Regions from separate parts of the Micromonospora sp. DT63 genome, predicted to be linked through region 2. Evidence: riboswitches for the same ligand, from Rfam matches in the RefSeq annotation. Region 2 holds a riboswitch; each other region holds the start of a gene.

Region 1 (6,473 bases), on a different contig from region 2:
CTGCAGAGCGAGTTGGCGCTCAACCGGGTCGGTGACCTCGCGTCCCGCTACTACATGTCGGGCCCGTCGCAGGAGATCGGCGCGCTGCTCGTCAGCGCCAAGCCGGACACCCTCACCGAGCAGCTCACCCTCCTCGACCGGCTGGCCGCGCAGGAGCGCAAGCAGGTCGAGGGCGTGCTGGCCGTGCGGGCCAAGTACGACGGCGAGAAGCAGAAGCTCGACGCGCTGATCGCCACCCAGACCCGGCAGCAGAACGAGCTGGCGGCCAAGAAGAAGCAGATCGACGCCGAGATCAAGAAGCTCGAGGCGTCGATGCCCAAGACCACTGTCAAGACCGTCGGCTGCCCGACCATCAACGGTGTGCTCGCCGTCGCCGCCCAGAAGGCGATCAAGACGGCCTGCCAGCAGGTCGGTGACCCGTACGTCTGGGGCGCCACCGGCCCGAACTCGTTCGACTGCTCGGGGCTGACCCAGTACGCCTACAAGTCGGCCGGGATCTACCTCACCCACCACACGGGTGACCAGTGGAACGAGGGCAAGGCCGTGTCGCGCGCCGACGCCCGTCCCGGTGACCTGGTCTTCTTCTTCTCCGGCCTGAGCCATGTCGGGCTGTATCTGGGTAACAACCAGATGGTGCACGCGCCTCGTGCCGGCAAACCGGTGCAGGTGTCCAGCATCAACACCATGCCCATCGCCGGGTTCCGCCGACCCGGCTGATCCAGCTGACGTCACGAGGGCCCCCGGTCGGATGACCGGGGGCCCTCGTCGTTTGTCGTCGTCAGCGGGGTGCGCCCACCGGGGACGGCAGGAGCTGCACGTCGGCGAGATCGACGTACATGATGCGGTGGCCGAACTGGATCTGCACGTACCGGTTCTTGCCGCGGATCACCGTCCAGTCGCCGGGCGAGGAGCCGTCGAACGTGCTGGCCCGGTAGTACTCACCGGCCAGCACCGCGCCGACGGCGTACCGCTGACCGGCGGCGAGCGTGTACTGCAGTGGTGAGATCGCCTGGTACGGCACACCCTCGGGGTAGGCGGCCTGCTCCGGGTACGCCCGACCGTAGACCGGGATGGTGGCCCGGCCGGGCTTCGGGACGGCCACCACGCCGACGGTCCAGCTGGCGGTCGGCGCGGACGCCGGGTTGTGGAACCAGGCGCGTTGCCCGAGGTACCAGATGGCCGTCCAGTCGCCCTGCCGTCCGGCCAGGGCGTACGTCTGGCCGGCGGAGGCCCGGGCGCCATGGTCCGACACGTCCATCGTGTTCGGGGTGCCGTCCGGGCGCAGCGCGATGTCGTTGACCAGCGGCGCGTCCTCGGACGGCGCGGTGTGCAGCACCACCGACGAGGAGCCGCGCGGCGCGCACGGCGTCCCAGGGGTGACGCAACCGGTGAACGCCGGTTGGTTGGTCGCGTAATCGGGGTCGATCCGGACGAGCCCGGTGGCCGGGGTGCCGGTGTCCAGGCGCGGTGCGTGCAGCAGGTCGAAGTAGTGCGTCCAGTCCCAGTACGGCCCCGGGTCCCAGTGCATGCCGCGCACTGTCGACGCGATGGTGCCGGGCACGTTGTCGTGGCCGATGATGTGCTGGCGGTCCAGCGGGATGCCGTACCGCAGCGCGAGGTGCCGCACGAGCTTCGCCGAGGTCCGGTACATCGCCTCGGTGTACCAGGTGCCCTGCGCGGCGAAGCCCTCGTGCTCCAGCCCGATCGACTTCGCGTTGACGTACCAGTTGCCGGCGTGCCAGGCGACGTCCTTGGTCTTGACGTGCTGGGCGATGTTCCCGTCCACCGAGCGCAGCGAGTAGTGCCAGCTCACGTAGGTCGGGTCCTGGACGAGTTTCAGGGTGGTCGCCCAACTCGCCTCGGTGTCGTGGATGACGATGTACTCGATCTTCTGCCGGGCGGGCCGGTCGGAGAGGTCGTGGTTGCCGTAGTCGCCGTCGCCGAACGCCTCGTAGGGTGCCGGGATCCACTCACAGGAGACGGTCCGTGGGCACTCCAGCCCGTCGGGGCGGGCGAGTCGTCGTAGGCCCAGCCGGTCCAACCAGGACCGCTGGGGCTGGACCGCGCGGGCCGGCAACGTCACTCGCTGGCCGTCGTCGGTCACGCGGGACTCGCCGGCGCCGATGGTGGTGAAGACCTCGTCGGCGAAGGCCGCCGCGGCGTCGGCGCTGTCCGCGCCGGCGTACCGGGCCACCGCGCCGTACCAGGTCGCGGGGTCGGTGCCGGCACCCACCGGGGCGCCCACCTCCCGTTGGTACGCGGCCAGCAGCGCCGCCCCGCCCCGAATGTTTGTCGTCGGGTCGCTGCGCAGCGCCTCGGGGGCGGCCCCGGTCAGCGCGGCGGCGGCGTCGACGGTCTGCAACGCGGCGGTGGGCGGCGCGGGATCCGTGGCCGTTGCGGGTGCCATGGGGGCACGGGAGTCGTCGCCGCGCGGATCCTCGGCGCCGGCGTCGTGGTGGCCGCGCGCGGGTAGGGCGGCCACGTGGCGGGCATCGGTCAGGTGCATCGGTCCGTAGCCGCCGCTGGTGCTCGGGGTGCCGGCGTTGCTGTCCCAGCGGGACTCCAGGTAGGAGACCCCGAGCAGCACGGCGGTCGGCACGCCGTACTCGGTCGACGCGGCGGCGTACTGCTGCTGACGGTCGGCGGAGGGTGCTGCGGAGGCGGTGCCGGCGCTCAGCGGTACGGCGGCCGTGGCGATGACCACCGCGACCGCGAGCGATGCGCGCCGGCCGGCGGACAGGGTTGGACTTTCCATCGAACCCCCTAGATTTGACTGGTAACTGTGTCGTCACCTTCGCGCCGGTCGGGAGTCTGCGTCAATACCTTTCCATATATCAAACTGCATCGAAAGAAACCTTCACACACGCTCGGTGATCTCTTCCAATCGGTACGGAGTGTCACGGCCGCACGGGTTGCGGATCGGTAACGGCCGTCTCTACTCTGGTCATTTGTCGGCCCGGTAGCAGGTCCGCCCATCCCGGGCGGTAACGGACCGACACCGCCGAGTCGCTTTCGAGCGAGCCGGGGACCCAGGTTCCCCCGGGGTGAATCCGCAGCCAATGCGGTAGGGCGCCAACTTCCCGCCCGAACCCGTCAGCTAACCCGGTAGGCGGTCGGGAAGAAGGAGTACGGAACCCCGGTGGCCCTCCATGCCCCGCGGCCGTCGTCCGAACGGTCGGCCCCGGCCGACCCGACGTCGACAGTGCCGCGTCCACGCTGGTCCCGCTTCACCACCGCCCTCGCCGCACTGGTCGGCGTTGCCGTCGTCCTGACCGGCAGCGCCACGGCGGCCCACGCGGACCCGTCCGTCGCCGAGATCGAGCGCCAGATCGACGCCGACTGGAACAAGCTCGAACCGGTAATCGAACGGCACAACGCCACCCGCGCGGACCTGGCCGCCAAGCGCAAGCAGGCCGACGCGCTCGCCGCCCGCATCGCGCCCCTGGAGCGCCAGGTCGACGCCGCGATGAACAAGGTCAGCGCGCTGGCCGTGCGCGCGTACATGGGCGAGAACCTGTCGACGGTCAACACGATGCTCGGCAGCCGGTCGCCCGGCGAGGTGGTCGGGCAGCTCGAAATGCTCGACCGGTTCGCCCACAACCAGCAGCAGGACGTCCGGCAGGTCGCCGATCTCCGCGACGAGCTGGCCCGGCAGAAGGCGCCGCTCGACGAGATGGTGGCCCAGCTGACCCGGACCGAAGCGCAGCTGGCGGCGAAGAAGAAGCAGATCAACGACGAGATCGACAGGCTGCAGAAGCTGCGCCTCAAGGTGTACGGCAACGGCGGCGGCGGTCCCCTGCGTCCGGCGCCCTGCCCGGCCAGCTACCCCGGCGGCGGCGCGGGCATTGCGGTCAAGTTCGCCTGCGCTCAGATCGGCAAGCCGTACGTGTGGGGCGCCGAGGGTCCGAACTCGTACGACTGCTCCGGGCTGATGCTCGCCGCGTGGGCGAAGGCCGGTGTGTCTCTGCCGCACAACGCCGCCGCGCAGAGCCGGGTGACCAAGAACGTCAGCAGAGGTGATCTGCGCCCCGGTGACCTGGTCTTCTACTACAGCGACATTCACCACGTCGGCATGTACGTCGGCAATGGCTGGGTGGTGCACGCCTCCCAGGCCGGTGTGCCCATCAAGATGAAGAAGGTCGACGACGGGCCGATCCACAGCTACGGCCGTCCCGGCTGACCGACGCCGGACACAGCGAGGGCCCGTCGCGATCTCGTCGCGGCGGGCCCTCGTCGTGCGTCAGCGCGTCGGCCAGGCACGCCAGTTCTGCCAGGAGCGGCTCGGCGTCGGCCCCCGCTGGCCCTGGTAACGCGAGCCGTAGACCACCGAGCCGTACGGGTGCTCGGCCGGCGAGGAGAGCCGGAAGATGCAGAGCTGGCCGATCTTCATGCCCGGCCAGAGGGTGATCGGGAGGTTCGCCACGTTGGACAGCTCCAGCGTCACGTGACCGGAGAAGCCCGGGTCGATGAACCCGGCGGTGGAGTGGGTGAGCAGCCCGAGGCGGCCCAGTGAGCTCTTGCCCTCCAGCCGGCCGGCGAGCTGGTCGCCGAGCGAGATCACTTCCAGCGTCGAGGCGAGCACGAACTCCCCCGGGTGCAGCACGAACGGCTCGCCCTCGGGCACCTCGACCACCGAGGTCAGGTCGTCCTGCTGCATGGCCGGATCGATGTGGGTGTAGAGATGGTTGTTGAAGACCCGGAACAGCCGGTCGAGTCGTACGTCGATGCTGGACGGTTGGACCAGGGTGGGCTCGAACGGTTCCAGGCCCAGCGTGCCGGCCTTGATCTCGGAGACCAGGTCGCGGTCGGAGAGCAGCATCGGACCACCATAGCGGCGTCGGCCGGATCGGCCGGATTCGGTGCCGGTGACCAGCGCGTCGAGGTCGCTGCTCGTACATTTGTTCGATAGAATGCTCGCATGGCTTCCTGGTCCGAATTCGCCGCCGACGAGCCCCGCCTCGCCGACGGGATCCGCGTTCTCCTGCAGCAGTACGGGCCGGGCTTCGGCTACCTGGCCACGGTCCGCGCCGACGGCGGGCCCCGGGTCCATCCGGTCTCCCCGGTCATCACCGACGAGGGTCTCTTCTGCTTCATCATCGACTCGCCGAAGCGCCGCGACCTCGAACGGGACGGCCGCTACGCGCTGCACTCGTTCCCCCCGGAGGAGAGCGACGACGAGGCGTACGTGGCGGGCCACGCCTGGCCGGTCACCGACCCGGTCCAGGTGGCCCGACTGGCGCAGAGCGCCCGGGCCGAGCCCCAGGTCGACTGGCGGCTGTTCGAGTTCACCGTCGACGTGGCGATGTTGACCCGTCGCGAGCAGCACGCCGCAGGCGTCCCGGGTGTCGCCCCGAGCCGTCCGGCCGTGCGGGTCTGGCTGGACCCGCAAGCCCCGCCCGCGCCGGCGGCGCCGGTCGCCGTACCGCAGACGCGCCCGGCCCGGCGCAGCCGTGACGTCCAGTGCACGGCCGCCTGACCACGGCCCTGTTGTCCCACAAAGCGCCGGTGCCGGCTCCGTCGTGACGGAGCCGGCACCAGGTGTACGCGAGGAGAGTTACGCCGCGCGGTACGCGTTCCACGCGGTGAGCATGCGGCTCGCCTGACCCGGGGTGAACTGGTACATGCACGAGTCGTAGGTGTAGTCCATGAAGTTGGTGATCGGGTCCAGGCCGGTCGCCGAGCAGGTGTCCCGCCCGGTCGGGCACTGGTACGCCGGCGACGCCTCGGCCGGGGTGTCGCTGACGCCGTCACCGGAGCCGCCGCAGCCACCCTGGAAGGTGTGGTAGAGGTTCAGCCAGTGACCGATCTCGTGGGTGCCGGTGTCGCCCTGGTTGTAGTTGGTGGAGGTGCCACCCGGCAGGGACTCGTTCAGCACGACCACGCCGTCCATGCTGCTCAGCTTCCGCTGCGGGAAGGTCGCCCAGCCGAGCAGGTCGTCGCTCAGCTCACCGAGGTAGATGTTGAGCGTGTTCTTGCCGCCCACCCGCAGCGACGACTTCATCGACCGCTCCGCCGACGAGCCGTCGACGATCGGGTACCAGGACGGGTTCGTCACCCGGTTGATCTTGTCGAGCCGGAAGGCGAAGGCGGTGGCAGCGCCGCCGGTCCCGCCCGCGTAGGCCTGGTTGAGCACGCTGATCTGCGAAGTGATCATCGAGTCCGGGATGTTGCCGCCGGCCCGGGTGCTGTCCTCCTGAATCACGTGCACCACCACCGGAATGGTGACGGTGGCCAGCGTCGTGGCGCCGGCGCCGGCCCGGAAGTTGGCGCGCTCACGCAGCGCCGCCGCGAGGTCGGCGTCGCGTTCCCGGACCTGCTTCGCGGTCAGCTCGTTCGGGTCGTGCGTGGCCGCCGCGCCGGGCTTCACCCGAGCGTTGGCCTGGCTGTCGGCCGGCTCCGCACAGGCGCCGCCCGGCGCCGCGGAGAAGGCCGAAGCGGCCGGAACGACGCCCACCGCAGCGGTGCTGAGCAGC
Region 2 (11,442 bases):
GGAGGCGTCCGGGCCGCGGCGGGTCTCCCCGCACACGATCCCGATGCTGATGCCGAACGGTCCGGCCGCCTGGGTCGGGTTGGAGCTGGGCGCCAAGGCCGGCGTGCACACGGTGGCCAGCGCCTGCGCCACCGGCGCCGAGGCGATCGCGCTCGGTCTGGACATCATCCGCGCCGGCCGGGCCGACGTGGTGGTGGCCGGCGGCACCGAGGCGGTCATCCACCCGCTGCCGATCGCCGGTTTCAGCTCGATGCGGGCCATGTCGACCCGCAACGACGACCCGGAGCGCGCCTCCCGCCCGTGGGACCGGGGCCGCGACGGCTTCGTCCTCGGTGAGGGCGCGGGCATCGTGGTGCTGGAGCGTGCCGACCACGCCGCAGCCCGCGGCGCCCGGGTGTACGCGCGCCTCGCCGGCGCCGGCATCACCTCCGACGCGTACGACATCGTGCAGCCGCACGCCGAGGGTGAGGGCGCCATCCGGGCCATCGCCCGGGCGATCGCGGACGCGGACATCGCCAAGCAGGACATCGTGCACGTCAACGCGCACGCCACGTCGACCCCGGTCGGCGACATGCTGGAGATCGGCGCGCTGCACAAGGCGCTCGGCGACCACCCGGTGCTGGCCGCGACGAAGTCGATGACCGGTCACCTGCTCGGTGCGGCCGGTGCGCTGGAGTCGATCGCCACGATCCTGGCCATCCGCGACGGCGTCGTCCCTCCGACGATCAACCTCGACGACCCGGAGCCGGGCCTCAGCCTGGAGGTCGCCGCGCACAAGGCACGCCACATGGAGATCCCCGCCGCGCTGAACAACGCGTTCGGCTTCGGCGGCCACAACGTGGCGCTCGTCTTCGCACGGCCGTAAGACAGCGGCCGTGACACAGCGGCCGAGCTGCGGTTTCACCGAAGGGCCCCCTCGCGAGGGGGCCCTTCGGCACGTTCAGCCCCGGTTGCGGGGATGCTGCCTGGCGGTGCGTTCGTTGCCGTGGCGGTAGTTGCCGGTCCAGCGGGCCATCACCAGCTGCGGGTCGTCGTCGACCTCGGCGAGGAACTCCGCCGCCCGGGTGCCGCGCAGTTTGCCCGCCACCCGGCCGTGATGCGTGATCACCACCGTGCCGTCAGCACGCCTGTCGTACCGGAAGCCCTGTGGAGTTGCCATGCGACGAGGCTGCCAGGTCGACGCCCTCTCCGGCGACGCGATTTCCGGCCCGCGGGCCCGGGGGAATCACGCGCCGCAGGTGGTGGCAGGCAGGCCGGGCACCGCCACCGGGGACCGACCACCCGGGCGGGCCTTACCGGCCAGCACGGCGGCCAGGGCGGTCATCGACGCCCGGCTGGAGGAGTACGTCGCCAGCAGCGTCGGCGAGGTGGCCTTGGCCAGCACGTACGGGGTGTCCATGGCGACGGTGACCGCCGCGTCGGCGCGCAGGTCACTGTCGCCGTCGCCGTAGCCGACGAGATGCACCACGGTCCCGCCGCTCGGCTTCACGGTCACACCGGCCTTGGTCAACGCGGTGGTGAGCGCCGCCCGGGTGCCGTCGCGGCCATTGGAGGAGGTGACGGTCACGGGCCCGTGCACCGCTTTGCCGCAGGCGCCCCGCAGCACGGTGACCGCACCGGCGGCCAGCGCGTCCGCCGCCGCCCGGTGCGCCGGGGTGTTCAGCGTGGACATCGGCTCGGTGGGGGCCGTCGCCAGTCGGAACTTCATGGTCAGCACCCGGGTGACCGCGTCGACCAGCCGGGCCCGGGGCAGCGAACCTCCGCGCAGGGCGGCGAGCAGCCCGTCGTACGCCTGACCGACGTTCGGGGTCATGAGGATCAGGTCGTTGCCGGCGTTCAGCGCCCGGACGGCGGCCTCGCCGGGTGCCCAGCGCTTCGCCGGCGGCATGTTCATCCCGTCGGTGATCACCACGCCCTGGAAGCCGAGCTGGCCTCGCAGCACGTCGGTGAGCAGCTTGTGGGAGAAGGTCGCCGGGGTGCCCGGGTCGATGGCCTGCGCGTCCAGGTGGCCGGACATCACGGCCATCGCGCCGGCCTCGAACCCGGCGGTGAACGGTGGCCACGCGCCGCTCTGCAACGCCGCCGCGGACTGGGTGAGCACCGGCAGGTCCTTGTGCGAGTCGTCAGCGCTGTGGCCGTGCCCCGGGAAGTGCTTCAGGGTGGCCGCGACGCCGCTGGCCTGCAGGCCCCGGACCGCGCCGCCGACCTGGGCGGCGGCCTGCTTGGGGTCGGCCCCGTACGACCGGGAGCCGATCACCGTGCTGCGGGTGGCCAGCACGTCGGCCACCGGGGCGAAGTCGATGTTGATGCCCAGCGCGGCGAGTTCGGCGCCGGCGGCCCGCCAGGCGGCCTCGGTCAGCTTCGGGTCGCCGGCCGCACCGGCGGCGAGCGCGCTGGGCAGGATGGTGACCCCGTCGGTGACCCGGGTGACGACGCCGTACTCCTGGTCGGTGCCGATCAGGAAGGGCGCCGGGCCGGCGGCCAGCCGCCCGGCGGCGCCCCGCAGCCCGGTGGTCAGCTCGTGGACCTGCTTGGGGTTGTCGACGTTGGTGGTCTCCTGGTTGCCCTTGGTCGGGTCGTCGGCGCTGAAGCCGACCAGGATCAGCCCACCGAGCCGGTACTTGGCGATCATGTCGGCGGGGGTGTCGACACCGGCGAGGGCCTGGTTACCGGCGGCGGAGCCGGTCGAGACCTTCGTGGCCGAGTCGCCGTACGCGTACGGCATCAGCACCTGCCCGACCAGGTCCTCGTCGGAGAGCGTCGCGACGAGGGCGGCGGCCCGCGCGGCCGGGTCGTCGGACGGGGTCGCGGCGGGAGCGCTCGGGGCCGCCGAGGCGCCGGTCGGACCGGGCGTCGGGTCGGGCCGGTCCGGGGCGCCGGAGCAGCCGGAGACGAGCAGGGCGGTCAGGGCGGCGACGGCGACACCGGCGTGTCGCGGGCGAATCGGCACCCGCCCATCCCACCAGCTTCCCCCTTATCGGGGCAACTTGACCTTACCGGTCGCAGCGCCAGGGAGCGGCTGGCCAGCGGACGGTGCCGGCGGTCAGCCCACCCGGGTGAGCAACGTCACCGGCGCCCCGTCCCCGGCGTACCGGTAGGGCTCCAGGTCAGCGTCCCAGGCGGTGCCGAGCGCCTTGTCGAGGGCGTGCGACAGCGCCTCCGGGGCCCGCGCGGAGGCCATCAGCGCCCGCAGCCGGTCCTCGCCGAGTTGGATGTCGCCGGCCGCCCCGACAGTGGCCCGGAAGAGGCCACGGGCGGGCACGTACATGAAGCGCTCACCGTCGGCGCCGGGACTCGGCTCCTCGGTGACCTCGAAACGGATCATGGGCCACTGCCGGAGGGCAGCAGCCAGCTCGGCGCCCGTCCCCGGACGGCCGGTCCACCCGCACTCGGCCCGGCGTGCGCCGGGGTCGACGGGCTGAGCCGTCCACTGCAGGTTGACCGGCGCGGCTAGGACGCGCGCGATCGCCCACTCGACGTGCGAGCACACGGCGAGCGGGGTCGAGTGGACGTATACGACGCCACGCGTTGGCACGGTGACCTCCCGGAGAGCGAGGTGCGTCTTCCCCTACGACCTCGTCCACCAGAGTGGCTCGTGCAACACATGATTACCCGTGTGACGGATGGTGCGCCAGAGAATCGGAAAATTCGCCGGCCGGAATAGCCGGACGGGTGGTCTCCGTTGCCTCTCAGGACACCGCGACGACCAGCCTGATGTCGTGGTCCTGTACAGTTCCATCGGCGGCTTGTGCCGCGCACAACTTCGTGGGTCGACCCCGGTGGTGGCCCGCACACAGCCCCCGGACGTTCCAGTCCTCCCGTACGTCTTGCAAGGAGTACCTCCGTGGCGAGCAACACCTCTAAGACCGCGCGCGCGTCCGTCCGGGCCGGCCAGGCTGGCCAGGGTGGCGCCCTCAGCGTGCTGGGCGAGTTCAAGTACCTCATCCCGCTCAACGGCGGCAAGCACGCCTACGTGCGCAACCTGACCAACGGCAAGACCGCGCACCTGCGCACCGACTCCGACGCCTTCGTCGAGGAGATCCGGGTGCTGGCCGCCGCCGGCCACGCCGCCAAGATCCGGGCGGAGATCAACAACCTGGCTGCCGTTCACCCGAACGACGGCTGGGAGGCCACCGAGAAGCGCCTGGTCGCGGCCGGCGTCTTCGAGGGCTGAGCCCTCCCCCACCACAGCACCAGCAAACCGCCCGCCGGGAGTTCCCGGCGGGCGGTTTCGCGTTCGGCACTCAGGTGGGGTCGAGCAGGGCGACCTCGCCGGTGCGCAGGTCGTAGAGGCCACCCACCACCGCCACGCGACCGGCCGCGACCGGGCCGACCAGCAGGTCGTCCGCGCGCAACGCGTGGACCGTACGCCGCACGTGCCGGCGGATCGCCAGGGGATGCACCGCCGGATCATCGAGCCCGACCTCGGTGACCGCCGGAGCGATCTCGTCGACCAGGTGGGCGAGCGAACCGCCGGGCCGCTCCCCCGAGCGCAGCGCGTCCACCGTCGCTCCCACCGCCCCGCACCGCTCGTGCCCGAGCACCAGCACCAACGGCACGCCGAGCTGACCCACCACGTACTCGATGGAGCCGCGCACCGCACGGTCGAGCACGTGCCCACCGGTACGGATCACGCAGATCGCGCCGAAGGTCTGGTCGAAGATCGCCTCCAGCGGCACCCGCGAGTCGATGCAGCCGAGCACCACCGCGTACGGCTGCTGGTCCCCGGAGGCGGCCGCCGCGGCGGTGACGTCGTGGCCGTGCACGGGTTGGCCGCTGATGAACCGCCGGTTGCCGGCGAGCAGCTCGGCCAGCGCGGCGCGGGGCGTACCGCCGGCCTGCCGCCCCTGTCCCGCCACCTCCATGCCGTTCAGCTTGGCCCGCGGGCCGCGGCCACGGGCGGGGTCGGGAATGTTCGCCGGGCGCGATTGGCGGGGTGTTCCGGCGGGTAGCCGGTGTTACCGCCGGGTAATCCGGTGCTGGTGATGCCGGGGCGGCCCGGGGAGGTGGCGATGCCGGAGCGGTTCGAGGTCGGTATGCCCGACGGCGTACGGCTGCACGTGGAGGTCACGGGGCCCGCGGACGCCCCGGTCACTGCCGTCCTGCTGCACGGCTGGACGCTGGACGGGCGCAGCTGGCACCGGCAGGTGGACGCGCTCACCACCTCGTCCGGCGACGCGGTGCGGGTGGTCGCCTACGACGCGCGCGGCCACGGCCGGTCCAGCTGCATGGCGCTGCCCACCGCCACCCTGGCCCAGCTCGGCGACGATCTGGCGGCCGTTCTCGACGCGGTCGCGCCCAGCGGTCAGGTGATCCTGGTCGGGCACTCGATGGGCGGAATGACGATCATGGAGTACGCGCACCGCCACCCCGACCATTTCGCCGCCCGTACGGCCGGCCTGGTCTTCGTCTCCACCACCGCCGAGGGGCACACGCACACCGTCTACGGGCTCTCGCCGCGCATCGCCCGGCTGATCCGGCTCGCCGAGACGACGGGCGCCGGTGTCCTGGCCCGGTGCGGCTCGTGGCGCGCGCCCCGGGCGCTGCTGAACGCGCTGCAACCGAGCATCCGGTGGATGCTCTTCGGCGACCGCTGCGATCCCTCCGACATCCGGCTGGTGACCTCAGCGGTGGCCCGCGCCTCGCTGCGCTCGATCGGCGGCTTCCGCGCCTCGATCGGCGCCCAGCACCGGCTGGACACCCTCACCGCGCTGGCCCACCTGCCGGCCGCCGCCCTGGTCGGCGACCGGGACCGGCTGACCCCACCGCCGTGCGCCGAGTCGATCGCCGCCGCACTGCCGGCCACCGAGCTGACCGTCTGTCCGGGCGCCGGACACATGCTGATGATGGAACGCCCGGACGAGGTGAACGCCGCGCTGACCGGCGTACTGCATCGGGTGCTCGCCGCACCGGCGCGCGACGGGCTCGACGCGAGCGCGACCGGGACGCGTCGCTGAGCACGTTCGCGCACCTCGGGCGCGAAGCGCCGGGCCCGGGGCCGTACCCTTCTGCGGTTGGCCCGCGCGGTTCGCGCCGCTTGCCGGCGACATCGAAGGAGCGTGCGTTGACCGACCAGACCGCCCTGGAGCAGGAGATCGCCGTCGAGCAACGGCATCTCGACCGGGTGTACGCCCGACTGGCCGAGCTGCGCCAGTCCGCGGTTCGGGCCGAACGCGACGGCTACCGGATGGCGCGGGTCGGCACGTTCGGCGCGCTCGTCGAGCGCGACGCGATGGTCTTTCACGCCGCGCAGCGGCGGCACACTCTCGACGCCGAGCACGAGGGGCTGGTCTTCGGCCGCCTGGACCTGCGCGAGGGGCAGGTGCTGCACGTCGGGCGGCTCGGCATCCGCGACGAGGACGCCACGACGCTTGTCGTCGACTGGCGCGCGCCGGCCGCCTCCGCGTTCTACCAGGCCACCCCCGCGCAGCCGCTGGGCGTGGTGCGTCGCCGCACGATCGGGTCCCGCGCCGAGCGGGTGACCCGGATCGAGGACGACCTGCTGGACCCCACCGCCGCGCCGGAGGGGATGACAGTGGTCGGCGACGGCGCGTTGCTGGCCACCCTGTCCCGGGCCACCGGTCGGGGCATGCGCGACATCGTGGCGACTATCCAGCGGGAGCAGGACGAGGCGATCCGGTCGCCCGGCTCCGGGGTGACGATCGTCGCGGGCGGCCCGGGCACCGGCAAGACGGCTGTCGCCCTGCACCGGGCGGCCTTCCTGCTCTACTCCGACCGCAGCCGGTACGCCGGCGGGGGAATCCTGGTGGTCGGGCCGTCCACAGTCTTCGTCGAGTACATCGCCTCGGTGCTGCCCTCGCTCGGCGAGGACACGGCCACCCTGCACTCGCTGGGCACCCTCTTTCCCGGGATGACCGCCACCCGCACCGACCCGCCCGAGGTGGCGGCGGTGAAGGGCTCACTGCGGATGCGCCGGGTGCTGGAGCGCGCCGCCCGCGACGCGGTGCCGGGCGGCCCGGGTGAGCTGCGGCTGCTCTACCGGGGCACGCTGCTGCGGCTGGACCGGGCCGAGCTGGACCGGATCCGGGACCGCGCGCTGCACCGTGGCGCCCGGCGCAACGAGGCACGCCGGGCCGGCTTCGACGGTGTGTTCGCCGCGCTCTGGGCGCAGGCCCGCGCGGTGGGCATCACCCGGCTGCCGGAGCAGCGGGCCTTCGAGGGCGAGATCGCCGAGCGGCCGGAGTTCCGGGAGTTCCTCAAGGCGTGGTGGCCGCGCCTGCACCCCCGGCACGTGCTCGGCTGGCTGGCTCGCCCGGACCGGCTGCGTCGGTACGCCGGCGGGATCCTCTCCGGCGCGGAGATCAGGCTGCTCACCACCGCGTACCAGAGCCTGGAGACCGCGGGTCTGACCATCGCGGACGTGGCGCTGCTGGACGAGTTGGACGCGCTGCTCGGCAAGCCCATGCAGCCGGCGCGAGCCCGGCGCGATCCGTTCCAGCTCGCTGGGGGCGTACGCGAGCTGAGCACCGCCAGCGACCGGCAGCGGGCCGCCCGCGCGGCGGCCCGGGAGCGTCCCGAGGACTACCGGGAGTACGCGCACGTGGTGGTGGACGAGGCGCAGGACGTCTCGCCGATGCAGTGGCGGATGGTCGGGCGGCGGGGCCGTCTGGCCTCCTGGACCGTCGTGGGCGACCCGGCGCAGACCGCGTGGACGGGTGATCCCGAGGAGCTGACCCGCGCCCGGGACCAGGCGCTGGGCCGGCGCAAGCGGCACGATTTCACGCTCACCACCAACTACCGCAACTCGGCGGAGATCTTCGCGGTGGCGGCGGCGGAGATCCGCCGGCTCTACCCGGACCTGTCGCTGCCGACCGCCGTCCGCTCCACCGGGGTCGACCCGGTCGAGCTGGTGGTGCCGCCGGCCGGCTTGGAGACCGCGGTCGTGGAGGCGGCCTCCGGCCTGCTGGCCGAGGTGGACGGCACGGTCGGGGTGATCACGCCGGTCACCCGTCGCGACGAGGTCGCCGGTTGGCTCGGCTCACTCGGCGCGGCGCGGCTGCAGGTGGTGACCAGCCTGGAGGCGAAGGGCATGGAGTACGACGCTGTGGTGCTGGTCGCCCCGAGCGAGATCCGGGCCGATCCGGGCTCCGGCGTACGCACGCTCTACGTGGCGCTCTCGCGGGCCACTCAGCGGCTCACCACCATCGACCCGACCGGCTGACCTGCGGGTTGCGGGGTCGGCGGGTGGACCCTCCCCGTACAGTTGCATACATAGCGATGTGAGCATACATTTGACCGGGTCCCGGGTGGCGAAGGAGGGTGGATCTCGTGGGAGCAGGTCATGACCACCACCACGGGTCGGTCGCCAACGCCGCCCACCAGCACCGGGGCCGACTCTGGGCCGCGTTCGGGCTGCTCGCCACCCTGATGGTGGTCGAGGGCGTGACCGCCTTCCACACCGGCTCGCTCGCCCTGCTCTCCGACGCCGGGCACATGTTCACCGACGTGCTGGGCATCGGGATGGCGCTCGCCGCGATCACCGCCACCCGGCGGGCCACCGGCGACCCGCAGCGCACCTTCGGGCTCTACCGCCTCGAGGTGCTCGCCGCCCTGGCCAACGCCGTCCTGCTCTCCGGCGTGGCGGTCTACGTGCTGATCGAGGCGATCGGGCGGTTCGGCGACCCCCACGAGGTGCTGACCGGCCCGATGCTCGCGGTGGCCGTCCTCGGCCTGCTCGCCAACGTGGTCGCGTTCGCGCTGCTGCGCGCCGGCGCCCGGGAGAGCATCAACCTCCAGGGCGCCTACCTGGAGGTGCTCGGCGATCTGCTCGGCTCGCTCGGCGTGATCGGCGCGGCGCTGCTCATCGCGGTCACCGAGTGGTGGTGGGCCGACCCGTTGGTAGCGGTCGCCATCGGCGTGTTCATCCTGCCGCGCACCTGGCGGCTGGGCCGCGCCGCCGTCCGCATCCTGGTGCAGGCCGCCCCGGAACACCTCCAGGTCACCGCAGTGCACGACCGACTGGCCGCGGTGCCCGGCGTCGTCGAGGTGCACGACCTGCACGTCTGGACGCTCACCTCGGGCATGGAGGTGGCCTCCGCACACCTGATCATGGCGCCCGGCGGGGAGGTCGGCGCGGTGCTCACCGCGGCGCGCAGCGCCCTGCGGGAGGACTTCCGCATCGAGCACGCCACGCTCCAGATCGAGCCCGGCGCCGCCCCGGACGCCTGCGGTTCGATCGAGTGGTGATCCCTTACCTGACGAAATGACCGTTCAGCAGTCATTTTGGGTGGTGGCGCGGACACCTTCCGTCACATCGACTGCACACGCCCCACCTGCACCGGTAGGCTCGTCCCCGGCCACCACCCGGCGGCGCCCTCCCGGCGCCGGTGGCGGCCGCCGCCTAATCACCCGAGAGGGTGAACCGGGGAACCATGTTCCTGGGGTGCATCCGCGTCAGCGGTAGGGATCTTCCGTCCCGAACCCGTCAGCTAACCCGGTCGGCGGCTGACGGAAGGACATGCGTAGTGGCACCAGCACGACCACCCGCCGCCCGACTCGCGGCACTGATCGTCATGATGGTCACCCTCGGCGTCGCCCTCCCGGTGGGCGCCGCCACCGCCGCTCCCCCCGGCGGCCTGCGGGCCGCCGCGGCACCCGACGGCGACGAGGAGGGCGGCACCCCCGCGCTGCGGGCCCAACTGGAGGCCGCCAGCAAGGGCTACCTGGACGCGAAGCGCGCCCTGGACACCTCCGTCCAGCGACAGCAGCAACTCGCGGCAAAGCTGAAGACCACCGAGGCCGAGATGACCGTGCGCAACGGCAAGGTCGGCGAGATCGCCGGCGTGGCCTACCGCACCGGCCGGCTCAGCACCGTCTCGGCGCTGCTCAACACCAACACCCCCGAGGGCTTCATGGACCGGGCGGCCGCGCTGGACGTGGTGGCCGCCAACGAGGACCGGGTGCTGCGCGACCTGCACGCCACCCGGGACGAGGCCAACCGCACCCGCACCGCCCTGGACGGCGAGATCCGCGAGCAGCGCAAGCAGGTCGAGGTGATGGCCAAGCGCAAGGAGCAGGCCGAACGGGCCCTGACGGTGGCCACCAGCAAGCCGCGCACCACCGCCGCCGACACCAGCTCCAACCGGGGCACCTCCACCGCCAACGCCCAGCCCGCGCCGCGCAACTCCGACGGCTCCTGGCCGTCCGAGTCGTGCAGCATCAACGACCCCACCCCGGCCAGCGGCTGCATCACCCCCCGCACCCTGCACGCCCTCAACCAGGCGAAGGCCGCCGGCTTCACCCGGTACGTCTCCTGTCACCGCTCGGGCGGCTCGGGCGAACACCCGAAGGGTCGGGCCTGTGACTTCGCCGCGCAGAAGGGCGGCTTCGGCGGGGACGCCACCGGCGGCGACAAGACGTACGGCAGCAACTTGGCCGCCTACTTCATCCGCAACTCCGACCGGCTCGCCGTGCTCTACGTGATCTGGTACAGGCAGATCTGGCTGCCCAGCAGCGGGTGGAAGTCGTACAGCGGGGGGAACGGCGACCCCTCCAGCGACCACACCAACCACGTACACCTGTCGGTGTACTGACCCTGTCGGTGGCCGGCGCACCGTCGAGCGGGTGCGCCGGCCCCGGGTACGTCAGCGGACGTACCCCGGACGTCGCCGGCGGTCGGACGACCCGGCCGGGCCGGGCCGGCAGCATTCGGGTATGCCGCGAATACCGCCCGCCACCCGCAAGGCGCTGCTCACCCTGCACCTCATCACCTCGCTCGGTTGGCTCGGAGCCGACCTGGTGCTGCTCACCCTCGGCATCGCGGCACAGCGCGGCGCCGACCCGGCAGTGGTCTACCCGGTCGCCGGGCTCGTCGGCACGGTGCTGTTCGCGCCGCTGAGCGTGCTCGTCTGGCTCGTCGGCGTCGCCAGCGCGCTGCTCACCCCGTGGGGCCTGGTGCGCTACCGGTGGGTGCTGGTCAAGCTGGTGATCACCACGGTGATGGTCGGGCTGGTGCTGTTCCTGCTCACCCCGAACCTGCGGCACGCGAGCGCGCTGGGCGCCGCCCTGCCCGCCCGGGACCGCGCCGACCTGGTGATCGCGCCCGCGGTGTCGACCAGCCTCATGATCATCGCGACAGTGCTCTCCACGTACAAGCCCTGGGGACGCCGACCCGCGCGACCTCGCCGCCCCGGGACCGCACGAGCCGCGACGCAGGCTCCTCGCGCCGCCAGCACCGGGCATGATCGCGCGATGACGGGGTGACCAACGCCGTCACCATCGCGATGACGCCGGGGACGGGCGAGGTACGAGCCTGATCACGACGGCCGCGCGCCGGGTGCCAAGGGGGTGCGCACGTCCTTTGCTCTGCTTCAGCGGAGGCAACACGGATGGCCCTCGCCTGTCGACTCCGCTGAAGCAGAGCAAAGGACCACGCTCACGCATCCGGTCGCCGGGTCGGGCCAGGCCGGGTCGAGCCGGGTT
Region 3 (11,442 bases), on a different contig from region 2:
GACCGCCCCGGGTTGCGCCTCGGCGGACGACCGCAGCGCGTCCAGACGTCCCAACTCCGGACCGCGCCCGGCAAAACCCCGGACATCCGACGGCAACTGCGCCGGGACCGGGCGGTCCGGGTGGGGCCTGGCGACGGGGCCCGCTCCGGCGGGGGCGCTGGACGGCCCGGGAGCCGGCGCGGTGACCTCACCGCGCAGGATGGCCTGGTGCAGCTGGCGGAGCTCGACGCCCGGGTCCGCGCCGAGCGCGTCGGCGAGACGGTCCCGCAGCCGGGCGTAGTACGCCAGCGCCTGTGCGCCGCGACCGGCCGCGGCCAGCGCGTGCAGCAGCACGGCGGCGACCGGTTCGTCCAGGGGGTGGTCGTCGGCGAGCCGGGTCAGCGGGTCGATGACCGGGTCCGGCTCGCCCCGCCGCAGCAGGGCGCGGGCCCACTGCACCGCGGTGTCGGTGTGCCGGCGGTGCCAGTCCTGCCGGACCCGCGCCGCCCACTCGCCGGTCAGCCCGGCCAGGGGTTCGCCGCGCCACAGCTTCAGCGCCCGGCGCAACAGCTCCACCCGCTCGGGATCGTCGTCACCCAGCCGATCGGCCCGGTGCCGCAGCGAGTCGAAGTGCTGACCGTCCACTGCCTCCGGTGGCTGGTCCAGCAGGTACCCGCCAGAGCGTCGAACCAGAGCGTCCGGTGCGCCCGCGTCGGCCAGCACACGGCGGAGCCGGGCGAGGTAGACGTGCAGATTGTGGCGGGCCCTGGGCGGTGGCGCGTCGCCCCAGACCCGGTCCACAAGCGACTCCACGTGGACCGGTCGGCCGACATCGACCGCCAGCGCGGCCAGGACGGCGCGCTGGCGGGCTGCTCCGGCGTCGACCAGGCGGCCGTCCGCCCAGACCTCGACCGGCCCGAGGACCCGAATCTCCATGAACCGCCGCTCGCCGCGCCGCCAGTCGGACAATCCGCCGACGAGCGGCCGGATTGAGGTTCCGGCAGGAATTCGTCGACCTGCCGCGCAGATCATGGTGGCACAGCGGCATCGATCAACGCGATGTCGGCAATTCGACTCACGGCCCGTCCGGTCGTGACGACACCGGAGGTCACCATCGTGCGAAGTGCTCTGCGAAGGTTCACGTCCGCCCTGCTCGGCGTGGTTGCCGTGGGCGCCACGCTCGCCGTCGCCCCGAGCCCGGCCCAGGCCAACTACGCCTGCCCCTCGGGTCTGCTCTGCCTGTACGCCGGGACCAACTTCAGTGGGGACATCTTCCTGCTCGACGGCCCGTACAACGGCTGCAACGACGTTCCGCTGCCCTCGTACTTCCGCAACCGGACCCAGTCGATCATCAACAACCGGCCGTCGGGCACCGTCTCCACCTTCTGGGACAACGCCAACGCCACCGGCCTGCTCGGCTACCAGCACGCCTACGGCTACCGGGCGAACCTGGCGTACGACACGGCCGCGATCGGGGGGAGCTGGAACCAGCGGATCGAGGCGGTCCGCGTCTGCTGAACCGCGGACCGAACCGGGCAGGGGGGTGCACGACGGCGCCGGCCGGAATCCCACGGGGGACTCCGACCGGCGCCGTCAGGCGGCTCAGCCCGGGTAGTAGCAGACGTTCGGGATGACCGCCCCGCCGTTGACCCCGAAGATCGCGAAGCCCATGTACGCCCGGGTCTGCGGGCCGTACTCGCCGTCCTCGGCGATGTTCGCGTACACGATGTCCTGGTTGATGCGGTGCTGGGCGTACCGGACGGCCTCGCGGGTCTTCGAGCCGTAGTTGCCGTCGAGGGAGAGCGACTGCGAGTAGCAGTTGTTCAGCGCCTCCTGAAGCACCAGCACGGCCGAGTTCGAGTGGCCGTAGGTGAGATAACACTGCTTGTTCCCGGTCTGCCAACCGATGGTCGGCACGTGCATGTCCGCGCCGCCCGGATAGCCGCCGACCCGGTAGAAGGTCAGGCTGGTGCAGGGGCTGGACGCCTGTGCGGCGGTCGGTGCGAGCAGGGTCAGGCCGGCGCTGGCCAGGACGGTCACGAGGGTGGCGGCGGCGCTGCGGCGGCCGATGCGGCTCCGGTGGATCGACATGCTCTCCTCCTGGGAAGGTTACCGGGATCGACCCGGTGCGTCTTCGAGCATCGCGGCCGCCGATCTACGGTTTCCTGCCCGAACGTCAATTCGCAAGGAGCGCGCACGAGGAGGGCGGCGCCACCCGCCCACCGGTGTGGGCGCGCGCCCTCGGTCCCAGCCGGGGTGGTCTACTCCGCTCTCGGTCACGACACCCGGTCCTCCGCGTCGCCCGGACACGTCGAACTGCTCCGTCGCATCACCTCCGGGCTGCGTACGGACGGTGACATCCGGGCCTGATCGGAATCGGTCCATCATGGTCGGTGCACAGCCGCGCGTCGTCCGCAACCGCTGGCAGAGGCGCCCCGCGTGCACCGGTGAACAAGTTCACAAGCGTTGGGCGAGGGTCACCGACCGTGCCTACCGTCGGTCGAGTCCACCACCGTGGACACCACGACCGGCAACGCCAAATCCTGCCCCCGGTCGTCGGATACCAGAACCCCGGGCAGGAGCGGGGGACCCACGTTCCTCGGTGCATGTCACCTCGGGGTGAAGCCGCCACCGTGCGGCCGGGCTCCTCGGCCCGAACCCGACAGCTCACCTCGCCGGCGTGGAGGAACCACACATGACGTCTGTCTACACGCCCCGTCATCGACGGGTCACCACCCGCCGCGTCGCCGTCGGCACCCTGGCCGTCGGCGCGGTCACCGGCGCCGTCGCCCTCTTCGGGCCCGCGGCCCCGGCCCAGGCCGGTGTCAACTGGGACGCGATCGCCCAGTGCGAGTCCGGCGGCAACTGGAAGATCAACACCGGTAACGGCTACTACGGCGGCCTGCAGTTCTCCCAGGGCACCTGGGCCGGCTACGGCGGCAAGAAGTACGCCGCCCGCGCCGACCTGGCCAGCCGCGGCGAGCAGATCGCCATCGCCGAGAAGGTGCTCGACGGGCAGGGCATCGGCGCGTGGCCGACCTGTGGCCGCAAGGGTGGCTCGTCGGGCTCCGCCGCGAAGTCCTCGAAGTCCACCGCCGGGAAGGACCGGTCCACCGCGCCGAAGGACCGGTCCACCGCGCCGAAGGACCGGTCCACCGCGCCGAAGGAGCGGTCGTCGCGCGGCGACCGGCCGGCGACCCGCAACCACGAGCGCACCGCCCCCGCGGCCGGCGGCGACACGTACGTCGTCAAGCCGGGGGACACCCTGTCGGAGATCGCCGACAGCCACCACCAGGCGGGCGGCTGGGAGGCCCTGTACGAGCGCAACCGGCAGCTGATCGGCGCCGACGCCGGCCTGATCTTCCCGGGTCAGCGGCTCGCCCTCTGACGTACGACACACGAACGCTCGGCCGGGTCACCGGCCGAGCGTTCGGTCGTTCGTCGGGCGCTGATCGCCTCTGAGCAACGGGTGTCGTCGCGGCTACGCCGCGGGGGCGGAGGCCCTCGACTCCCGGCGCGACGCCACCGCGTTGGCGCTGCGGTCCCACCGGCCGGCGGGTGCCGCGGCCTCGCCGGGCCAGCCCGTGCCGGCGTCGTCACCGCCGATGGTCATTTCGACCGCGCCGGGAGTCCTGCGGGCCAGCCGGAGCGACTGCTCGGCACCCGCGCGGGCCGAGCACGGCCAGGACTGGCCGGCGCACTGGAGGTTGCGGCAGTGGCCCTCCTCGTCGGGCTCGTGGGCACTCAGCACGTCGACCGCCAACTGCCAGAGCAGGGGGTCGGTCACGTCGTGCGGGCGTTCGGCGTGCCGGCTCGGTCGGTTGCTGGTGTCGTCGGACATGGTGGCCCCCCTCGTCAGGCTGTTCCCCCCCAAGGGTCACCCGTGAGCCGCCGGCTAAACCGTCGACCTGCTGTGATGTGTCTCCGGTCGCAGCTGGCCGGCCCCCCACACGGGGCTCAGTCCGGCACTAGCGGCATCTCGACACCCGGGTCCCGGCCGAGGAGCACCGCCCGGGTGAGTGCCGCCGAGCCGAACCGGTCGCGTACCGCGTCCACCGCGGCGTCCAGGTCGGCCCCGGTGTCGACGTCGAAGGGCAGCTCCGGCTGCACCGGGTTGTCGTCGAGGTTGCCGACCGAGACGCCGATCAGGGTGGCTCCGCGGCGCTCGATCTCCGGCAGCGCGGCCCGCAGCAACGCCCGCGCGGCGCCCAGCAGCGCCGTGGTGTCCGCGGTCGCCTTGCCGACGGTGTGCGAGCGGGTGGCCCGGGTGTAGTCGCCGAAGCGCAGCCGCAGCACCACCGTGCGCCCGGACCGCCCGGCCGCCCGCATCCGCCGGCTGACCCGGTCGACCAGGCCCGCCAGGATGGCGTCCAGCTCGGCGGGGGCGTGCGGCGTACGACTCAACGCGTGCTGCGCGCCCATCGAGCCCCGGCGGCGGCCCACCTGCACCGACCGGGGGTCCCGGTTGTGGGCCAGGGCGTGCAGGTGCCGGCCGGCGCCCGCCCCGAGCAGGGACACCAGCGCGGCCTCGCCGAGCCGGGCCACCTCCCCGACGGTACGGATCCGGCGCTCCCGCAGTTTCGCCGCCGTGACCGGGCCGACGCCCCACAGCCGTTCCACCGGCAGCGGGTGCAGGAACTCCACCTCGGCGTCGGGCGCGACGACCAGCAGCCCGTCCGGTTTCGCCACCCCGCTGGCCACCTTCGCCAGGAACTTCGTCCGGGCCACGCCCACCGTGATCGGCAGGTGGACCCGGTCGCGGACCTCCCGGCGCAGCCGCTCGGCGATGTCGGCCGGTGCGCCGACGAGCCGCCGCAGACCGCCCACGTCCAGGAACGCCTCGTCGATGGAGAGCCCTTCGACCAGCGGGGTGGTCTGCCGGAAGATCTCGAACACCGCCCGGCTGGCCTGCGTGTACGCCGCCATCCGGGGCGGCACCACTATCGCGTCCGGGCACAGCCTGCGGGCCTGCTGGCCACCCATCGCGCTGCGGACGCCCCGCGCCTTCGCCTCGTAGCTGGCGGCGAGCACCACACCACCGCCGACGATCACCGGCCGCCCTCGCAGGCGCGGGTCGTCGCGCTGCTCGACCGACGCGTAGAAGGCGTCCAGGTCGGCGTGCAGGATGTGGGCGCCGCTCGACACGTACACATGTTCGCACGACGTCCGGTGATCGCGGCGGTGAGCTGGGGGAACGCGCGATCAGTCGAGGCAGAACTCGTTGCCCTCGGGGTCGGCGAGCACGAGGTGACCGGCGCCGAGCGGGGGAGCGGGTTCGTGCCGTTCGAGGCGGGTGGCGCCGCGGGCGACGAGCCGTTCGGCCTCCGCCTCCAGGGCCGCCATCCGCTCGTCACCCGTGAGCCCGGGGGCGGCCCGCACATCGAGGTGTACGCGATTCTTGGCCTGCTTGCCCTCCGGCACGCGCTGGAAGAACAGGCGCGGCCCCGCGCCCTTGGGATCGACCACCGCCGACGCGTCGTTGCGTCGCTCCGGCGGCACACCCATCGCGTCCAGTGCGGCGTCCCACGAGTCGAAGTCGCCGGGCGGTCCCTGCAACTCGTAGTCGAGGGCCGCGGCCCAGAACGCCGCCAGGCTGGCCGGGTCGGCGGCGTCGAACGTTATCTGCACCTCGCGGGCCATGACAGCTCCCTCTTTCCTGGTCTGGCTGGTCATGCTGCCACCCTCTCGCTGATGGCGGACAGGGTCGTTCCGCTATTCGTGCAACGATCGGCGGGTGACTGTGGAGGCGACGACGGAGCGGGTGCTGCGGACGCTGGCCCTGTTGCAGCGGCGGCCGTCGTGGACGGCCACCGAGCTCGCCGCCGAGCTGGGTGTCACCGACCGCTGTGTGCGCCGCGACGTGCAACGCCTGCGCGCCCTCGGGTATCCCGTCCAGGCTTCGTTTGGCGTCGGCGGCGGCTACCGGCTCGGCGCGGGCACCCGGCTGCCGCCGCTGCTCCTGGACGACGAGGAGGCGATCGCCACGGCGGTCTCCCTGCGACTGGCGTCGGGAGGCACTGTCGCCGGGGCGGGCGAGGCGGCCCTGCGGGCACTCACGAAACTGGACCAGGTGATGCCGGCGCGGCTGCGCGCCGAGGTGCGGGCGGTGCACGGCTGGACGGAGACGCTCATCGGCCCGGTGGTCGAGATCGACGCGGAGCTGCTGGTGACCCTCGCCCGGGCCTGTCGGGACGCCGTGCGGGTGCGGTTCCGCTACGCCGGCCGCGACGGCGGTGAACGGGAGCGGACGGTCGAGCCGGTCCGGATGGTCACCACCGGCCGTCGTTGGTATCTGATGGCCTGGGACGTCGATCGTGACGACTGGCGGACGTTCCGCCTGGACCGGATGCGGGCCACTGTGGCGACGACCTGGCGCTTTGCGGCGCGCGAACATCCGGATCCGATCGCCTTCGTGCAGCGGTCGGTGACCGACGCGCCCTACCGGCATCTCGCCCGGGTGCGGGTGCACGCTCCGCCCGAACGCGTGCGGGAGGTGGTGCCGCCGCAGGTGGGGCGCGTGGAGGCCGACCGCGACGGGTGGTGCGTGCTCGTCGTCGGCGGCGACAGCCTGGACTGGCTCGCCGCGCACATCGCCCGCCTGAGTTACGAGGTGGAGGTGCTGGAGCCCGTCGAACTGCGCGAGGCCGCCGCCCGGCTCGCCCGCCGCCTGGCGGCGCTGGCCGGGCCGGCGTCGGAGCCCACCGTGTAACGCCGCAACGACACCGGGCTGCCGTCCGGGGCGGCCCACGATGCCGTGCTCGTGCCCGTGCACCGCCAGCCGGTGCGCTCGTAGAGGGCGACGGCCGCGGCGCCGTCGGCGACCACGTCGAGCACCAGACGCACCCCGCGCGCGTCCGCCCAGCGCCGGGCCCGGGCCAGCAGAGCGCTGCCCAGCGCCAGCCCGCGGGCGGCCGGCGCCACGAACAGGCGGGCCACCTCGGCCGCCGGCTCGGGGTGCGGCTCGTCCGCCGGGTCGGGCAGGCGGTGCACCGCGACGTGTCCGACGATCGTTCCAGCGGCGTCGACGGCGACCCAGGCGCGCGCCGGGTGCGGCTCGCGCAGCCAGCGGTGCGGGTCGGCCGGCCAGTTCAGCGGATAGCTGTCGACCCGGTGGACGTCGGCGAGCGCCGCGACGCAGCCGTCGAGGTCGGCGGCTCGCCGGCGGCGGATGCGCGGTGGGTTCACAGGTCGTCGAAGGGGCTGGCGTAGCGGAACTCGCCCCGGATGGTCTCGCGCCAGGCGGTCAGCGGCCGAGCCATGAAGTACTGCGGACCCCACGGCTGTGGCGGTGTGACGCCCAGCTCGACGGCCGGCCGGAAGCCGAACCGTGGGTAGTAGCCGGGATGCCCGAGCAGCACCACGAGCGGTTCGTCTCGGGCGTCGGCCGCGCCGAGCACCGCGTGCATCAACGCCGTGCCGACGCCGCGACGCTGCCACGCGGGAAGCACGCCGAGCGGCCCCAGGCCCAACGCGACCGGCTCACCGGCCACCCGCCCGCGGGTGGCCACCACGTGCCCCACCACCAGGCCGTCCGAATCGACCGCCACCAGGGAGTACGCGGGCAGCCAGCCCTCGTCGGTCCGCAGCGCGTCGACAAGCGTCGCCTCGACCGGCGGTGTGTCGACCGGCGGTGTGTCGACCTTCGATGCGTCGACCTTCGGTGCCTCGACTGGCGTCGCGTCCACTTGGGGTGTGTCGTTCGTGGTCTTGGCGAAGGCGGCGGCATGCACCGCGCGGATGGCGTCGACGTCGGTGGGGGTTTCACGTCTGATCAGCACCGCGCCACGATACGGGTGTCGCCGGCAGCGGCTCCAGGAGTTATCGGTCGACGACCGCCGATGACGGATGCCCCGACCCGTCGATGCCGGACCTGCCCGGCCCCGCGACCGTCGTGCCAGCCGACGCGACATCGCCCCCGCACCGCACGCCCCGCCGCACCCCGCCGCGTCCCGTTCCGAGGCGGCCCCCGCGGCCCCGCCGCCTCCCGCTCCGGGGGCGACGCGCGCGGCCCCGCCTCGCTCCGCTCCGGGGGCGAGGCACGCGACCTGCGCGGCCCCGCTCCGCCCGGCTCGTGAGGCGCCGCGCGCGACGCCGCGCGGCTCGTCACGGCGGCCGGTCGACATGATGCGGAAGAGCGGTATTCCTGTGAGTCATAAATATGACGCACAGGAATGCCGCTCGTCGGAGTCATGGCCGCCCAGAGCAGAGGCCGCGTCTGCTCCGTCGCCCTGACCCGTAGCCCACGGCCCGTCGCCCACGGCCCGTCGCCCTGAGCCGCCGTCCTGAGCCGCCATCCAGAGCCGTCGTCCAGGGCCGCCGCCCTCAGCCCATGGCGGTCGCCGACGGAGGGGCGCTGCCACCCCGGGGCGACTCCGGGGTCATCAGCCGGATGATCTCCTTCTGGTCGGCCGGCGAGGGCATGCCCCAGTGCGGTTGGTAGCCGTACACCTCGTGCAGTGGGGCCGAGCCGGTGCGGCCGTCCAGGATCTCCACGGCGTCCGTGCCGATCAGGCCGGGGTGTTCGACGCCGCACGCCTCGGCGACCTTGGTCAGGTCCCGGCGCAGGGTCCGCAGGTAGTTGGCCGCCCGGACGGACTTGAGCGTCGGGTCGAGGCCCCGGGCCAGCCACGCGTTCTGCGTCGCCACCCCGGTGGGGCAGGTGTCGGTGTGGCACTTCTGCGCCTGGATGCAGCCGATCGACAGCATCGCCTCCCGACCCACGTTGACCATGTCGCAGCCGAGCGCGAACGCCACGATGGCGTTGTCCGGAAGGCCGAGCTTGCCGCTGCCGATGAACACCACCTGCTCGTGCAGGTCGTGTTCGGCGAAGACCTTGTACACCCGGGAGAAGCCGTGCTGGAACGGGAGCGACACCGAGTCGGTGAAGATCAGCGGCGCGGCACCGGTGCCGCCCTCGCCGCCGTCGACAGTGACGAAGTCGACGCCCCGACCGGTGTCCCGCATCAGGCTGGCCAGTTCCTCCCAGAAGGTGAGGTCGCCGACCGCCGACTTGATGCCGACGGGCAGGCCGGTCTCGGCGGCCAGCAGCTCCACCCAGTCGAGCAGGCTGTCACAGTCGGAGAACTCGGCGTGCCGCGACGGGCTCACGCAGTCCTGCCCGGCCGGGATGCCCCGGGTGGCGGCGATCTCGGCGGACACCTTCGCCCCCGGCAGCAGGCCGCCGAGGCTCGGCTTGGCGCCCTGGCTCAGCTTGATCTCCAACGCCCGGACGGGGGCGCCGGCGACCAGGTCCTTCAACCGGTCGAGGCTGAAGCGGCCGTGCTCGTCGCGGCAGCCGAAGTACGCCGTGCCGAGTTGGAAGACCAGCTCCCCACCGTTGCGGTGGTACGGCGACAGGCCACCCTCGCCGGTGTTCTGCAGGCACCCGGCGAGAGCGGCCCCCTTGTTCAGGGCGGTGATGGCGTTGCCCGAAAGCGAGCCGAAGCTCATCCCGGAGATGTTGACCACCGACTCCGGTCGGAACGCGCGTGCCCGGTCCCGCGCCGCGCCCAGCACCTTCGCGCACGGCAGCTGGACGTCGTGCCCGGCTGTCGGCGACGACGGCGGCACGGCCCGGCCGAACGTGCGGTGCTTGATGATCGGGTAGCCGGGCGTGTGCTCGATGTCGTTGTCCGTGCCGAAGCCGAAGTAGTTGTTCTCCTGCTTCGCCGACGCGTACACCCAGCGACGCTGGTCGCGGGTGAACGGGCGTTCCTCGTTGTTGCCAGCCACGATGTACTGCCGAAGCTCCGGCCCGATGGCCTCCAGCAGGTACCGGGCTCGGCCGAGCACCGGGAAGTTGCGCAGCAGCGCGTGGTCACGCTGGATCAGATCCCGCGCGGCGAGCGCCGCGACGGCGGCGGCTACGGCGGGTACGGCTCGACGGGCCCAAGTCATGCCGGGCAACCTTTCCGCCTGAGCCCTGAGCCAAACCGGCACGTCGCCGACAATGCGCTGCTCAGGCCCCGGGTGCGCGCTGGTGGCCAGCGTGCGCCCCGCGGTGGAGGCGGCACGGGGATCACCAGGTGCCGCCTCCAACCCAGGGTCAGAGGTGCATGAACGACTGACGGACCGTGCCGCCGACGATCGCGCACCACGTGCTCGTGCTGAGCTTGCCGTTGCGGGGCAGGCCGTGCAGCGCCTGCAGGTCCTGCACGGCCCCGCGGGTGGCGTGGTCGTACGCCCCGGTGACGGTGACCGCGTACCCCTTGGTCGCGAGGATCTCCTGCACGGCCGTGACCGGCGCTCCGGCGGCGTGCTGGTCCAGCTCCGGCGCGAGGGTCTCCCAGGTCGGCGTGGTGAGCGTGGCGTCCACGTCCACGGCGATGCCATTGCGGGCCTGCCAGTCCTGCACGGCGGCCACGGTCGCGGCGTCGAACGTGCCGCTGACCGTCACGGCGTAGCCGCGGTACGCCAGCAGGTGCTGCACCACCCGGACCGACGGCGAGTTGACGAACCGCCACAGGTCCGGCCAGCGGCGGGCCGGCACGTCGCCCAGCTTGGTGCCGAGGGCCGCGTGGACCCGCCGCCGCAGGTCCGGGAACTGCCGGTAGAACGCCGCGCCCGGGCACTCGGTGGTGCGGAAGTCCCAGTGGCCGAAGATGTCGAACGCGTGCAGCCCGTACTGCCGGCAGATCGCGACGCAGAGCTTGACCAGCGAGTCGGTCAGCGCCTCCGGCGGGGTTTCGGTGACGTAGGTGCCCTCGTTCTCGATGCCGATGGCCCGGCCGTTCTCGCCCGGGCAGTGCGCCGAGATCATCTGGCGGTCGCCCGCTTCGAGGCGTTCCAGGCTGCCCCGGCGGCCCTCCAGCACGTAGCCGCCGCGGCTCACCGTGAAGTGCTGGCCGGTGTCCGACCAGCCGTTGCCGTCCATGTGCAGGTCCTGGCAGTCGTGGGCCAGCTTGACCGCCTGCTCGCGGGAGTAGTCGGTGACGTTCGGGAACGCCATGTGATGCACGATGATCTTGTTGGTGGGGATGGCGCTGACCGACAGCGGGTCCTTCGGCGGGCGGGCAGCCCACTCGTCGCAGCTGATGATCCAGTCCAGGTCGGTGCCGGGAGCGGCCTGCGCCGCGCCCGAAAAGGCGAGTTCGCTTCCGACGACGGCGACCGTGGCCGCGCCGAGACCGGCACGCAGCAGCGTTCGGCGGTCCACTTCGGAATGGTCGACGTGCATGACATCTCCTCCTGCGGCCGACGGCGGGGGGATGAAAAGTAGCTCCAATGGCCGCACGTACTCCGGAGAATATTGCCAAGACTCGTCCGTGCGCTAGACCCTGCGCAGCGGGAGCGGCGTTTCCCCGACCGCTGGTGGGGGTAGGTCGGGGACCTACCATCCCGGCTGCTCCGCATGGAGGAACGACCCTATGAGTGACAACGTCAGCGACGCGGTGGGCGACGCCCTTCGCTCGGTGATGCTCTTCCTGCCCAAGGCCGTCGCCTTCCTGGCGATCCTGGTGGCCG

Evidence for each region. A riboswitch is a leader RNA that binds a small molecule or an ion and turns the genes downstream of it on or off. The one in region 2 is predicted to bind cyclic di-AMP.
Region 1: it holds a riboswitch for cyclic di-AMP, as region 2 does, so the genes downstream of both, ACLQ27_RS13610 (NlpC/P60 family protein) here and ACLQ27_RS19615 (coiled-coil domain-containing protein) in region 2, are expected to answer to the same signal.
Region 3: it holds a riboswitch for cyclic di-AMP, as region 2 does, so the genes downstream of both, ACLQ27_RS24250 (transglycosylase family protein) here and ACLQ27_RS19615 (coiled-coil domain-containing protein) in region 2, are expected to answer to the same signal.

Annotation. Positions count from the first base shown of each region.
Region 1 covers NZ_JBNCKQ010000003.1:279,600-286,072, forward strand. The annotation lists gene ACLQ27_RS13600 (NlpC/P60 family protein) at 1-717, shown strand, start outside; gene ACLQ27_RS13605 (N-acetylmuramoyl-L-alanine amidase) at 779-2,755, opposite strand; cyclic di-AMP (ydaO/yuaA leader) riboswitch at 2,990-3,126, shown strand; gene ACLQ27_RS13610 (NlpC/P60 family protein) at 3,140-4,180, shown strand; gene dcd (dCTP deaminase) at 4,241-4,819, opposite strand; gene ACLQ27_RS13620 (pyridoxamine 5'-phosphate oxidase family protein) at 4,919-5,476, shown strand; gene ACLQ27_RS13625 (zinc metalloprotease) at 5,555-6,473, opposite strand, start outside.
Region 2 covers NZ_JBNCKQ010000005.1:117,698-129,139, reverse strand. The annotation lists gene fabF (beta-ketoacyl-ACP synthase II) at 1-865, shown strand, start outside; gene ACLQ27_RS19655 (hypothetical protein) at 941-1,159, opposite strand; gene ACLQ27_RS19650 (glycoside hydrolase family 3 protein) at 1,226-2,950, opposite strand; gene ACLQ27_RS19645 (DUF3145 domain-containing protein) at 3,044-3,535, opposite strand; gene ACLQ27_RS19640 (hypothetical protein) at 3,845-4,174, shown strand; gene ACLQ27_RS19635 (carbonic anhydrase) at 4,245-4,865, opposite strand; gene ACLQ27_RS19630 (alpha/beta fold hydrolase) at 5,013-5,957, shown strand; gene ACLQ27_RS19625 (HelD family protein) at 6,065-8,182, shown strand; gene ACLQ27_RS19620 (cation diffusion facilitator family transporter) at 8,290-9,207, shown strand; cyclic di-AMP (ydaO/yuaA leader) riboswitch at 9,349-9,480, shown strand; gene ACLQ27_RS19615 (coiled-coil domain-containing protein) at 9,486-10,553, shown strand; gene ACLQ27_RS19610 (hypothetical protein) at 10,675-11,223, shown strand.
Region 3 covers NZ_JBNCKQ010000007.1:46,255-57,696, reverse strand. The annotation lists gene ACLQ27_RS24265 (AfsR/SARP family transcriptional regulator) at 1-915, opposite strand, end outside; gene ACLQ27_RS24260 (peptidase inhibitor family I36 protein) at 1,096-1,497, shown strand; gene ACLQ27_RS24255 (peptidoglycan-binding domain-containing protein) at 1,582-2,070, opposite strand; cyclic di-AMP (ydaO/yuaA leader) riboswitch at 2,531-2,675, shown strand; gene ACLQ27_RS24250 (transglycosylase family protein) at 2,675-3,367, shown strand; gene ACLQ27_RS24245 (hypothetical protein) at 3,461-3,820, opposite strand; gene dinB (DNA polymerase IV) at 3,937-5,124, opposite strand; gene ACLQ27_RS24235 (VOC family protein) at 5,182-5,619, opposite strand; gene ACLQ27_RS24230 (helix-turn-helix transcriptional regulator) at 5,714-6,688, shown strand; gene ACLQ27_RS24225 (GNAT family N-acetyltransferase) at 6,583-7,164, opposite strand; gene ACLQ27_RS24220 (GNAT family N-acetyltransferase) at 7,161-7,757, opposite strand; gene ACLQ27_RS24215 (FMN-binding glutamate synthase family protein) at 8,302-9,876, opposite strand; gene ACLQ27_RS24210 (peptidoglycan recognition protein family protein) at 10,025-11,134, opposite strand; partial or broken gene ACLQ27_RS24205 (mechanosensitive ion channel family protein) at 11,346-11,442, shown strand, end outside.